Regions from separate parts of the Metabacillus elymi genome, predicted to be linked through region 3. Evidence: predicted binding sites of a transcription regulator. Region 3 holds the regulator's gene; each other region holds the start of a gene.
What was found. The regulator LexA, encoded in region 3, represses DNA repair genes until DNA is damaged. The targets are predictions, from matches to a motif close to CGAACATATGTTCG.
Positions count from the first base shown of each region.

Region 1: a site for LexA is predicted at 1,833-1,846, ahead of HUW50_RS26805 (Y-family DNA polymerase). Genes of this name have one in related genera too.
Region 2: a site for LexA is predicted at 2,367-2,380, ahead of ruvA (Holliday junction branch migration protein RuvA). Genes of this name have one in related genera too.

Region 1 covers NZ_CP055263.1:5,759,747-5,764,005, reverse strand. The annotation lists gene HUW50_RS00005 (tetratricopeptide repeat protein) at 1-1,421, shown strand, start outside; gene HUW50_RS26810 (YqzH family protein) at 1,550-1,744, opposite strand; gene HUW50_RS26805 (Y-family DNA polymerase) at 1,903-3,165, shown strand; gene HUW50_RS26800 (GDSL-type esterase/lipase family protein) at 3,372-4,037, shown strand; gene HUW50_RS26795 (YolD-like family protein) at 4,059-4,259, shown strand, end outside.
Region 2 covers NZ_CP055263.1:312,529-316,787, reverse strand. The annotation lists gene HUW50_RS01620 (DUF8096 family protein) at 35-223, shown strand; gene HUW50_RS01615 (hypothetical protein) at 301-486, opposite strand; gene HUW50_RS01610 (hypothetical protein) at 613-930, opposite strand; gene HUW50_RS01605 (cold-shock protein) at 1,114-1,314, opposite strand; gene HUW50_RS01600 (intercompartmental signaling factor BofC) at 1,689-2,222, shown strand; gene ruvA (Holliday junction branch migration protein RuvA) at 2,468-3,076, shown strand; gene ruvB (Holliday junction branch migration DNA helicase RuvB) at 3,087-4,091, shown strand; gene HUW50_RS01585 (DUF2905 domain-containing protein) at 4,084-4,259, shown strand, end outside.
Region 3 covers NZ_CP055263.1:4,418,135-4,422,393, reverse strand. The annotation lists gene sirA (sporulation inhibitor of replication protein SirA) at 1-377, opposite strand, end outside; gene HUW50_RS20330 (DUF896 domain-containing protein) at 562-792, opposite strand; gene HUW50_RS20325 (YneB family resolvase-like protein) at 1,024-1,680, opposite strand; gene yneA (cell division suppressor protein YneA) at 1,752-2,063, opposite strand; gene lexA (transcriptional repressor LexA) at 2,220-2,843, shown strand; gene glnA (type I glutamate--ammonia ligase) at 3,004-4,259, opposite strand, start outside.

The sequences.
Region 1 (4,259 bases), 1.3 Mb from region 3:
CGCTTGATCCATCACATGAACAGGCGTTATTAGACCTTGCATCCATTGCCTCTATCCTGGAGGATAGAGCTAGTGAAAGGAACTATTTACTGAAAGCCTTTTATTCAAATCCTTTTGGGGTAAAGGTAGAAGATTTAGTTGGTGTTATTGATCATAAAGTAGATCTTGAAAAGCTTCTTGACTTTCTAAATGGATTAATGAGGAAACACGATAAAGTGTTTATTCTTGATTCCATTGCGTATGTGTATGGGAAGCTTGGTGATCTTGAAAAAGAGGAAGAATACTTAAATGAAGCGTTATTAACTAGCCCACATCAGCCACAGCTCTTGTATCATCGAGCAAAACTTTGGATGAAACAAGGAAATAATAAGCAAGCTAAGGCTGCTTTATTATTACTCATTGAAGAGCATGTAGATGATCGTGATCTTTACAAGTTATTGGTTGAGGTTGCAGGCAATACTCGCTCTGTTTTAAAGCTAGAAAGTTATTATAATAAGTTAAAGCTTGAAAAGGCTGAAAGAAGTCTTGCTTTTATGTTTACCGCTGCTGCTTATGAAAAAGTGGCTTCTCAAGAAGGGAATTCCCCTGAACAGTTAAGTGAACTGAAGGGATTCTTTAAAAGGTTAACAAATTTTACGAAGATAACTGCTCATGCCGGGGTTATCATTGGTTTTTATGAGACAGCAATTAAATTAGATCGTAAAAATGTTAGGGCTGTGATGTGGCTTGCCGATTTTTACGTTCAAGCTGATCTTTCAAGTGATGCGGTAAAGGTGTTAGAGAAGGCATATTCTCATAACGCAAATGTCGACATAGCCTATCGTCTTGCGGCTTTATATGTTGAAGAAATGGCAAATGTGAAACTCTCTAAGCAATACCGTTATTTGACTAAGGCGAAAGAATTGCTTGAATTCTGTTTAACTGAACACGAGGATCCAGAATATATGAATTTACTAGCTTACGTTTTATTTGAACGAGAGGATCTACTAGAAGCGGAAGTGATGTATCATCGTTGTTTATTGATTGAGCCTACAATTGATAAGGGCTATTATAATCTTGCTAGATTATACCTCCAAATGGAGAAGTTTCTAGACGCTGAGAAAGCGAGTAAGGCAGCAATTGAATTAGAACCAAATAATGAAGACAACTACAATCAGCTTGGCCTAATTTTTCATCGTCAAGGACAGACAGATCAAGCCTTAGCCGCAATTAATAAGGCAATTGAATTAAATCCAGATGACCTGTTCTGTCTCTATAATCGCGCTTGTTTTCTCGTTGCTCTCGGTAGGATGAGAGAGGCTGCACAGCAATTAGAGCATGTTTTTGCATTAGATGACGATGGGTACTTTATTGAATTAGCGGAAGCTGACAAGGAAATGCTTCCTTTAAAAAGGACAGGTTACTTTCCAATGAGTGTGTAAAATAGAAAAAGGTAAGCACTGATATTTTTGGTGCTTACCTTTTTCTTTATAAATCCTACTGTACATACATTTCCTGTACTTGGATAATCACTCGACATCCAACACATCCAACTCCAGCGCTTTTGTCTTTATTCCTGGTTTGTTAAATACGAGTATACAACATCTTCCACAACCTCGTACCACTCTGTGTCCTTATCTTTTTCGTTTGTAATCTTTTCAATTAGTTGTAAGGAATCATCTTTCGAAAGCGGATCTATATCAAGATCTCGGCCATATTGTAAAAAGCTATTCTTGAGCATTTTTAATAAAAATTCGTTCTCCATTTTCCACCTCGCTATTGCTAGTATACTTTTTTCGTTGTCTTTTTTCGACGGAATTTTCATCCCTGATGGTGAAAACTTCCATTGAAATAGAACGTATATTCGCTTAAGATAAAGAATATAATAAATACGAACATACATTCCGTTTGGAGGAAGCGGTCATGATTGAAGACTACGGTCAGTTACCAAAACGAAAAATCCTTTGTATTGATATGAAAAGCTTTTATGCAAGCTGTGCTGCGGTTTTACTTGGTTTAGATCCCCTAACATGTTATTTGGTCGTTGTTGGTGATACTGAGCGCCAAGGGAGTATTGTACTGGCAGCTTCTCCGCAAATGAAAAAGGAATTTGGCATTAAAACGGGGGCGAGATTATTTGAAGTTCCAAAGGACCCGCGGATTAAAATTGTTAATCCGAAGATGGGTACCTATATTCGGATGTCAACAGAAATAACAAAATTACTTCATCGCTATGTGCCAAAGGAGGCAATTCATACCTATAGTGTGGACGAAAGCTTTATTGAAGTGGATGGGGTAGAGCATATTTGGGGTGATGCCCAAACGATTGCCGATAAAATTCGTGATGACATGAAGTGTGAGTTTGGTCTCCCTAGTGCAATTGGCATTGGACCTAACATGCTTCTTTCAAAAGTATGCTTAGACATCGATGCGAAAAAAACAGGTATAGCAGAGTGGACGTATGATGATGTAAAGGAAAAGCTGTGGAAGATTGAGCCGTTAAGCAAAATGTGGGGGATCGGTTCAAAGGTGCAAAAAACATTAAATCGGATGGGGATTTTCAATGTCGGACAGCTAGCCAATTACCCTCTTGAGCTTCTCGAGAAAAAATTTGGAGTTATGGGTAACCAACTATACTATCACGCATGGGGAGTGGATTTATCAGCAGTCGGGGCACCGATCATGCAGGGACAAATTAGTTTTGGGAAAAGTCAGATTTTGCTTCGTGATTACCCAGATCCCGAGGAAGTTAAGCATGTCATTTTAGAAATAAGTGAGGAAGTTGCCCGCAGAGCACGGCAGCACAATAAGGTCGGAAGAACGATTAGTCTTGGAATTGGCTATAGCCGTGATGAATTTGGCGGTGGTTTTCATCGATCTAAAACAATTGATCAGCCGACAAATATTACAATGGATATTTATGAAATATGTTTGCAGCTGTTTGACAAGTTTTACGCAAATAAAACGGTGCGGCAAATATCGATTACTTTATCAAATATAGAAGACGATTGCGTGATGCAGCTTGACTTGTTTCGCCAAAATCGTTCGAAGCAGCGAACACTTGGCTATGTAATGGATTCAATTCGCCATAAATATGGTTCAGATGCAATTTTACGTGCTGTGTCGTACACTCCAGCCGGAACAGCGAAGCATCGTGCCAAACTTGTAGGTGGACATAAAGCATAACAAGCCCATTTCAAATGGAAAAGCTACGATTCACTCCAATGAAGAATAGTGTATAAGGATTTTATTTTGGTGTCTAGCTCCAGCGCCTAGCCCCTCTTGGGTCTAAGCCACAGGTGAATAGCAGACAAAGAATGTCTTCTATTCACTTGCGTCTTATTGTTCAAGGCTGAACAAGGCGCCCTGAGCTTTTCTTAGGAGGACGTAGCATGGCAGTTAAACAACAGCAATGTTTAACATATGTTGCTTTAGGAGATTCTCTAACGGTTGGAGTAGGTGCATCATTTTTAGCACCTGGTTTTGTAGCACGTTATGTCAGGCTGACAGAAAAAGAGCTAAACAAGCATGTAGTTGCTGATATATATGCAGAATCTGGCATTGAGACAGGTGCAGTACTTACGATTGTAGAACGCCCAGATCTACACGAGAAAATTAAGCGTGCCAACATCATCACTATTTCCGCCGGAGGAAACGATTTAATCAATGCAAGTAAGGATCTTGCTGAAACAGGTGATGTAACGGAGCTTAATCAATCAGTAAAAGAATGCCATAGCAATATGGTAAAAATCATGCGCACAATACATGAACTGAAAAAAGAATGTGGTGTGCCTTATAGGATTTACCTTCTCAATCTTTATAACCCGCTACCACAAATTCCACTTGCAGATAAATGGGTGCGGTTATTTAATCGCCATTTAAATAGCCTTGGTAATGGCTCAACAATTTTCGTTGCTGATATTTACACTGTTTTTAAAGGGAGACAGGGTGAGTTATTGTCAAGACGAGATGATATTCATCCAAATGACCTTGGATATCAAGAGATTGCATATACATTATTTCACTTAGGCTATCCGAATGAATTTCAAAGTGGATAATTGTTGAGGATGGTGAATGACATGATACGAGACAGAGGGAATATAAAATGGACATCAATGATGCTACCTGAGCATGTAAAGCTACTAAGAGATTGGTCAGAGGCTGATTCCTATCAAGAAAAGCCTGAGCTTGATGAGCAACAGCTTGAACAATTTAATGAAACAATTTGCCTAGCAATGGAAGAGCACGCTGAGCTAGTTTTCACATATTATCAAGATCAT
Region 2 (4,259 bases), 1.7 Mb from region 3:
ATGATAAAGAAAATAGTAGTTGTAGGTGATATGTATGGAAGACAACAAACCGAAACGAGAAACAAAAGGTATCGATACCACTGTAGTTTATGATTTTAAACAATACCCAGACGAAATTAGTGGTCGATGTGATAATTGCGGAAACACATTATTTAAGAGTTCTGTTAAGGATTTCATCTTTCTTAGAGAATGTAGTGAATGTGGAATGAAGAAAAGTATTTGAAAACGACTCAATAATCCAAAAAAAGTCACTCAGGTAAAGGGAAATAAGATAACTGAGTGACTTTGAATAGTATGAAACTATTTATTAAATAAATATTTTACGCCTTTATAAATGAGGACTAATGAGAAAACTAAAACTGTTAGTACACCCACCACTGTTGTAAATGGTGCTAAACTTGCTAAAAATGTACCAGCTAAAGGAACTTCAATTAAAGCAAAGCCTGATAAAATAGCAGCTAAAAATAAGAAAATCCAGCTATTCATTGTAACCCCTCCTTTTACTACAATATATGTCCTAAAAGGAATGTAAGTTTAATGAAGTAGCCTATAGCGAAAAAATATTATTTTAGAAAAGAAATAATTCAAGTGAAGATTTCCTTTGAATTTAGTTCAATCATTTACCAGCGATTTAATCTGATCAACTGGAACTTCTTTCTTGACTACTAATTCATTTTTTGCCTCATCATAATACATTATTTTTAAAATTTGCAAAGATGAATCTGCTGAATGAGCGGTAAGTAAACCAAAGTGTCCATTACCTAAATCTACCATATGGGAGTAATCCAATTGTGGATACACATCTTGACTACTACTATAAGAGTCATCCTCCACCGTTACAGTGTGATCACCAGAAGAAAATGCGATAATAATCGTTAAAAAAATGAGGGTAATTCTAATTCTACGCAATTCTGCATTAAAAAGGTCCACATTGCTCACACCTTAATCTTATTTTCAACTAAGAAGTTTTTATTCACTTCGTTTTATTGAACATATTAAATATGAAATAATGACAATTATAGCATAATATGGAATATATTGATTATTTTTGTTGAAAATTTATACACAAAAAAAGGACTTCGTTAGAAGTCCTTTTTTGTACATAAAAGCTAATTAAGCTTTGTTAACGTTAACTGCTTGAAGTCCACGTTGACCTTGCTCAGTTTCGAAAGTCACTTTTTGACCTTCTTCTAAAGTTTTAAATCCTTCGCCTTGGATAGCTGAGAAATGTACGAATACGTCGTCTCCACCTTCGATTTCGATGAATCCGAAGCCTTTTTCTGCATTAAACCATTTTACTGTACCTTGTTGCATGTTTGTTGCCTCCCGTGTGGATATTCCACGATTTATTACTATCCTTGCTCAATTATCAAAGGCGAAAAGTTTAAACACTTATTCTTTCCTTACAGACCGAACAAAAATAATTCTCCTTAATATTAACAGAGTATCCCTCGAATAGCAAATAGGTAATAATTGTTTTAAAAATATTTTTTAGTAGGAATATTCTATGGTTAAAACTTCTATAATTGGTCACAATATTATCGAAACAGTAATTGTTAAGATGTGTTGAAATAATAAACAACTCTAATAGATAAAATAAGCTAGGCTATTAACTAATTTTTTTAATCCTAAATTAGTTGACGTTCAATGTGATGATTGTACGAATTTAAATAAACGAGGTGAGATCGATGAGAAAATTTCATCCAAGTCGCATCGTTACCGTTTGTTGTCTTATTGCAGTAATCATAAGTATAACAATAGCAAACGGTAATCAAGATAGTATTAAAGCAGAAGAAAATATGGTTCAAGGTCCTTTAACTGTAAAAGTAGTTTTACAGAGAGTATATCTTGATGGAGAGTTAAGTGAAGAGGTAACAAATGAAACAATTCTTTCGATGGAAGATTTCTGGGCTGCCTATGATGGCTGGCAGTTAATTGATCAAAATGAAGAGAGAGTTGTTTTTCAAAGAAGTATAGATGATATTTCACCTCTATTAAAAACAAACGGCTATTTCGGAATTGATGATGATGGTACGTTATCGATCTTTAATGGAAAACCAGAGACGAATGAAGTAATTCAATCCTTCTTTCAAATTGATGTGAAAAAGTTGGAAAGTAGAAAGCATGATGAATTAATTCAAGGAATTAGAATACAATCGAGAGACCAATATCTAGAGGTTTTAAAAACTCTTGAAACATATCCAAAGTCAGAGAAAAAATAAAAAAGCTAACTTAAAAGGTGAAAATCTTTTGAGTTAGCTTTTTTGACGAGATAAGAATAAGTACACCCTGAGCTTTTCTTAATAAGAAATTATTATTATCAGAAAAATACCTAAGGCGAAATTTTAATGGTAAAATAGGTTGTAAGAACAATTGTACGTATTTAGATGCATTGTAGTCAAAATCCCTTCTGATTAACCGCTTTTTTTGATACAATGGGGTACAGTCGTAAAAGAGGTGAATATCGTTGATAGAATTTATTAAAGGGTATGTGGACGATGTGACGCCAGAGTATATTGTCATTGATCATCGTGGTTTAGGATATCAAATCCATACACCAAATCCGTTTAGTTATAAGAAAAGCCAACAAGAAGAAATCATTATCTATACATATCAGCATGTACGTGAAGATATATTAGCTTTATACGGCTTTAAATCGAGAGAAGAAAAAGCATTATTTATGAAATTGCTCAATGTAACTGGCATAGGGCCTAAGGGGGCATTAGCTATACTTGCTTCGGGTAATCCCTCACAGGTGATTGAGGCAATTGAAAATGAAAATGATACATTCCTCGTAAAGTTTCCAGGTGTAGGTAAAAAGACAGCACGGCAAATTATCTTAGATTTAAAAGGTAAATTAGGCGATGTTGCTGCTTTGTATGCGCCAGATTTATTTACACATGAAGAAATTTCAAAAAAGCATACTGCAAATCATGCCTTGAATGAGGCAATTGAGGCACTGAAAGTACTAGGTTATGCCGAACGTGAAATTAAAAAAGTTGCTCCTTCTCTTGCAGAAGAAAGTTTAACTACAGATCAATATGTAAAAAAAGCATTGCAAAAGCTATTGAAGTAAGGTGATAAACATGGATGAACGCCTTGTATCAAATGAAGCAGATTCACAGGAATCGTATATTGAGCAAAGCTTAAGACCTCAGAACTTAGGACAATACATAGGACAGGATAAAGTAAAAGAAAATTTAAAGGTGTTTATTGAAGCAGCAAAAATGCGAAGCGAAACATTGGATCATGTTCTTTTGTATGGTCCTCCAGGCCTAGGAAAAACAACATTAGCAACGATTATTGCAAATGAAATGGGTGTGAATATTCGTACAACTTCTGGACCTGCCATTGAAAGACCTGGTGATCTAGCAGCAGTTTTAACAGCACTAGAGCCTGGTGATGTACTGTTTATCGATGAAATACATCGTTTGCATCGTTCAATAGAGGAAGTTTTGTATCCCGCTATGGAGGATTTTTGCCTTGATATTGTCATAGGTAAAGGCTCTACAGCAAGATCCGTTCGTTTAGATCTCCCGCCATTCACGCTAATCGGAGCAACAACAAGAGTTGGATTATTAACAGCTCCGCTTCGTGACCGTTTTGGAGTCTTGAGCAGATTAGAATATTATAATGAAAAACAGCTAGCACATATTATTGAACGTACAGCAGAAATATTAGAAGTTGGTATTGAATATGATGGTGCCGTCGAAATGGCTAGAAGATCTCGTGGTACACCAAGAATTGCAAATCGCTTGCTAAGGAGAGTAAGAGATTTTGCTCAAGTAATGGGAGTAGAGACAATCACAACTGAATTAGCTGTTGACGCATTAGAGAGGCTTCAAGTAGATAAATTAGGATTAGATCATATTGATCATAAGCTTCTCCTTGGAATTATTGAAAAATTCCGAGGAGGACCGGTTGGAATCGATACAATTTCGGCTACAATAGGTGAAGAGTCACATACAATTGAAGATGTATATGAGCCATATCTATTGCAAATTGGATTTCTACAACGAACTCCAAGAGGAAGAATTGTAACAGATCTGGTATATCGACATTTTCAAATGGAGGTTCCAAACATTGACTGAGTTTCCTAAAGTTTTAATGATAATCGGTGGTGTGCTTTTAATCATTGGGATTTTTATGCAATTTATTGGGAAACTACCTGGAGATATTGTGTTTAAAAAAGGGAATACAACTATATTTTTCCCCATTGTTACATGTATCGTCATTAGTATTGTTCTATCTCTAGTATT
Region 3 (4,259 bases):
CAAGGATCAAATTTCCTTAGAACTTCAAAGAAAATCGTTTCTGCCTCATAGCTTCCATCAGAGGAAAGCTCTAAATGACGGTCTTTTACGATTAATGTAGCATTCCCTCGATTAGCCTTAAGTTCGATCTTATGTATATGGTGAATATTTTGATAATCAGGACGATTTGCTAAGTGAGTACCAAGTAGTTGATGTATAAATAATGAAGGAATGGGCTTAGTAATATAATTAATTTGTCTTTCAAGTGTAGCCACATGATTTGAGCGAACTGTTGTCCAGTGAAAATCCTGAAACAGGTGATAAATTTTTGACTCCCGACCAAAGTAGTGACTAGCAAATTCTTCTTCTATTAAATAAATATAATAGTGTCTCACCATTTCACTCCTCCTCTATCATCTATTTCTATTATTATAAAAGATCATCAAAGCAAGAATTGTCTTAAGACGGAGAAAGAAGCCACTATTTTTGTCGAAGAGCTTAACATTTTTTATTTATATTTGAAAAGAAAAAAATGTGAAATATTTTAAATAAAAAAAGAATAAATCATTAAGATCTATTCTTCTAATGAAGATTAAACTTCTTCTCATCTTTTAATTTTTGTGGTGTTACATCATTTCCATTTGGATCAACAACTGTTACACCTTTTAAAGTATTTTTCATTGACGAGCGAAAAGCTTGTAAATATTGTTGACGTAGAGATTGCTGTTCTTCTTGTTCTTTTACTGATAAGCCTTCTGATTTTGATTTTTTTGATAATGCATTTATTCGATCAATTTTATCTTTAGGTAACATATTATTTCATTCTCCTTAGGCTTTTATGTATATTAGTCAACCAACTCGATCTTCCTAGGTAAATCATCCACAAATAGTCCAATGTTAATTTTACAATCCAAATCAACTAGTGGTTTTACATTAACAATGTAAAATCGTGATTAACTTACATGTCATATTACTAAAAGAAGACAGAATTGACAACTCCTATGCAACCTAAAGCAGAAAAATCATATAATTAATTACTATTTGCTAGTTATGATCGATCGTTTCACTATCAATATATTCTTTATATCTTCTATGAACAGTAGCTTTACTAACATCATAACCTACACCTCTTAGTGTAGCTGCAATCTCATGAAAAGTGAGTTTCTTACTACGTAATTTAATTATTTCCTCAATTGGTACATCAATTTTTTCACGACCTCCACCCTTATCTATATTAGATAAATTATCTTGTGGTCTATATCCTTTTGCGATTGCTCGATTCATTCCTCTTTTAATCTTATAATTTACGAGTTTTCGTTGAAATTCTTCAACCGCTGCAAGTATATTTAATACCATGATATCACTTTCAGATAATTCCGGCTCCCCTTGTTCATTAAGAGTAAATACCTTTGCATTTAATTTTCTTATTTCATGTAAAATAGCAATTTTAGCATGTCCGCGTCCTAAGCGGGTATCATCCTGTACAAGAAGCAAGCCCGCTTGTTTATCTTTTATAAGAGCAAGTGCCTCTATTATTCCATCTCGATCGATGTCATATCCGCTATGCCGTTCTTCAATTATCTTTACTACATCTATGTTATGTATTTCAGCAAGCTTTACTAATTCCTCTTTTTGCCTCTCAATTGAGGTATCTTGAGTCTCTTTATTTGTACTAACTCTACAATAAATGATGGCCTTCATTTCGGATCACCCTAGCTAATAAAATTGTATCATTTCTATGTATAAGAAAAATCCAGTAACTAGATTACTTTCTATTCACTAGCAATCTGTTCAAATTGGTATATTTGTTCTTTCTCTACTGGTACAAAAACTAAATCACCTGGTTTAACTACACTTGAATTCATTTTATTTTTATCTTGCACCCATATTACAAAATCTTGCTTTGTTATGTTAGCATTTTCATGGAATTGTTCAGCAATACTCCATAAGCTATCCCCTTCTTCAATTTCTACTTGATGAAATTTTTCTAAATTTTCATTTGTACCAGTATATGAAATAGCCCCTGTAACAGCTAATACCACAGCAAAGAAAGATAGAATATAAAATATTGTTTCTTTTTTCAATTTTACCACCCCATAAGAATATTTGTTCGTATTTATATTTTCAGTATAATACGAACAAACATTCTAGTCAACTGTTTACTCGAACTTATGTTTGTATTAATAGGTAAATGATGCTATAATAAATATATATTACAGGAATCCGAGGTGTCACAAAGGATGACGAAACTATCAAAAAGACAACAAGATATATTAAGTTTTATAAAAGATGAAGTACAAAAGAAAGGCTATCCGCCGTCTGTAAGAGAAATAGGCGAAGCAGTTGGCCTTGCATCCAGCTCTACTGTTCATGGTCACTTAGCTAGATTAGAATCAAAAGGATTGATTCGTCGTGATCCTACTAAACCAAGAGCAATAGAAATCTTGGAAGAGGAAGAAACACTTCATATTCCAAGAAGTAAAGTTGTAAACGTGCCGGTGATTGGTAAGGTAACGGCGGGTTTACCGATTACAGCAATTGAGAATGTTGAAGAATATTTCCCACTCCCTGATCGGTATGTAAATGACGAGGAACATGTTTTTATGCTAGAAATTATGGGGGAAAGTATGATAGAAGCTGGTATCCTAGATGGAGACATGGTCATTGTAAGACAGCAGCAGACTGCTAATAATGGTGATATTGTTGTGGCAATGACTGAAGAAGATGAAGCAACCTGTAAACGATTCTTTAAAGAAAAGGATTATATTCGCTTACAGCCAGAAAACTCTACTATGGAGCCTATTATTTTACGCAATGTTAGTATTTTAGGAAAAGTAATTGGGGTTTATCGGACGATCCATTAAAAGCTTGCCAATCGGCAAGCTTTTTTCATATACTCTAAGATAATTACATCGTTTTTATCTGCAAGTTTTTCATTTAATAAACTACTAAAAACAAGTATTTATTTGACCTGAAGTTTAATCAAAAACCCCTTAGCACAAATTGTGTTAAGGGGTCTTATTATTAATACATTGACATGTATTGTTCTCTTTCCCATGGGTGTACTTGTGTACGGAACATATCCCACTCAATTTCTTTAGCTTCGATGAAATGCTCAAATAAGTGCTCGCCTAACGCGTGTTTCATTGTGCTGTCAGCTTTTAGTAAATCTAATGCTTGAGCAAGAGTTGCTGGTAAATCAACGATCCCATTTTCAATACGCTCTTCTTTAGACATAACATAAATGTTACGATCAATTGGTTTTGGTGCTTCAAGACTATTTTTAATACCGTCAAGTCCAGCAGCTAAAAGAACACTCATTGCCAAGTATGGGTTTGCAGCAGGGTCAACACTACGTACTTCTACACGTGTGCTTAATCCACGGGATGCTGGAATACGAATTAATGGACTTCTGTTTTGTGCAGACCAAGCAACATAACATGGTGCTTCATAACCTGGTACTAGGCGTTTGTATGAGTTTACAGTTGGATTTGTTACTGCAGTAAACGCTGATGCGTGTTTAATAATACCTGCAATAAATTGTCTAGCTGTATCACTTAATTGTAGGTCAGCGCTAGTATCTAAGAATGCATTTTCACCATTGCGGAATAATGATAAGTTCATGTGCATACCAGATCCGTTTACACCGAATAATGGTTTTGGCATAAATGTAGCGTGTAGTCCATGTTTACGAGCAATTGTTTTAACAACTAATTTAAATGTTTGAATATCATCACATGCTTTGATTGCTCCAGCATATTTAAAATCAATTTCATGCTGTCCAGGTGCAACCTCATGATGAGAAGCTTCAATTTCAAAGCCCATTTCTTCTAATTCTAGAACAATGTCACGACGGCAGTTTTCACCTAAGTCAGTTGGTGCTAAATCGAAATAACCACCATTGTCGTTTAATTCTAGAGTTGGTTCGCCTTTTTCATCTAGTTTGAATAAGAAGAATTCTGGCTCAGGTCCTAAATTGAAGTCTGTGAATCCAAGCTCTTCCATTTCAGCTAATAGACGACGTAAATTGTTACGTGGGTCACCAGCGAATGGGGTTCCATCTGGATTGTAAATGTCGCAAATAAAACGAGCAACTTGGCCTTTTTCAGCAGTCCAAGGGAAGATAACGAAAGTATCTAGATCTGGATATAAATACATATCAGATTCTTCAATACGTACAAAACCTTCAATTGAAGATCCATCAAACATCATTTTGTTGTCTAATGCTTTGTCAAGCTGACTAACTGGGATTTCAACGTTTTTTATCGTTCCAAGAATAT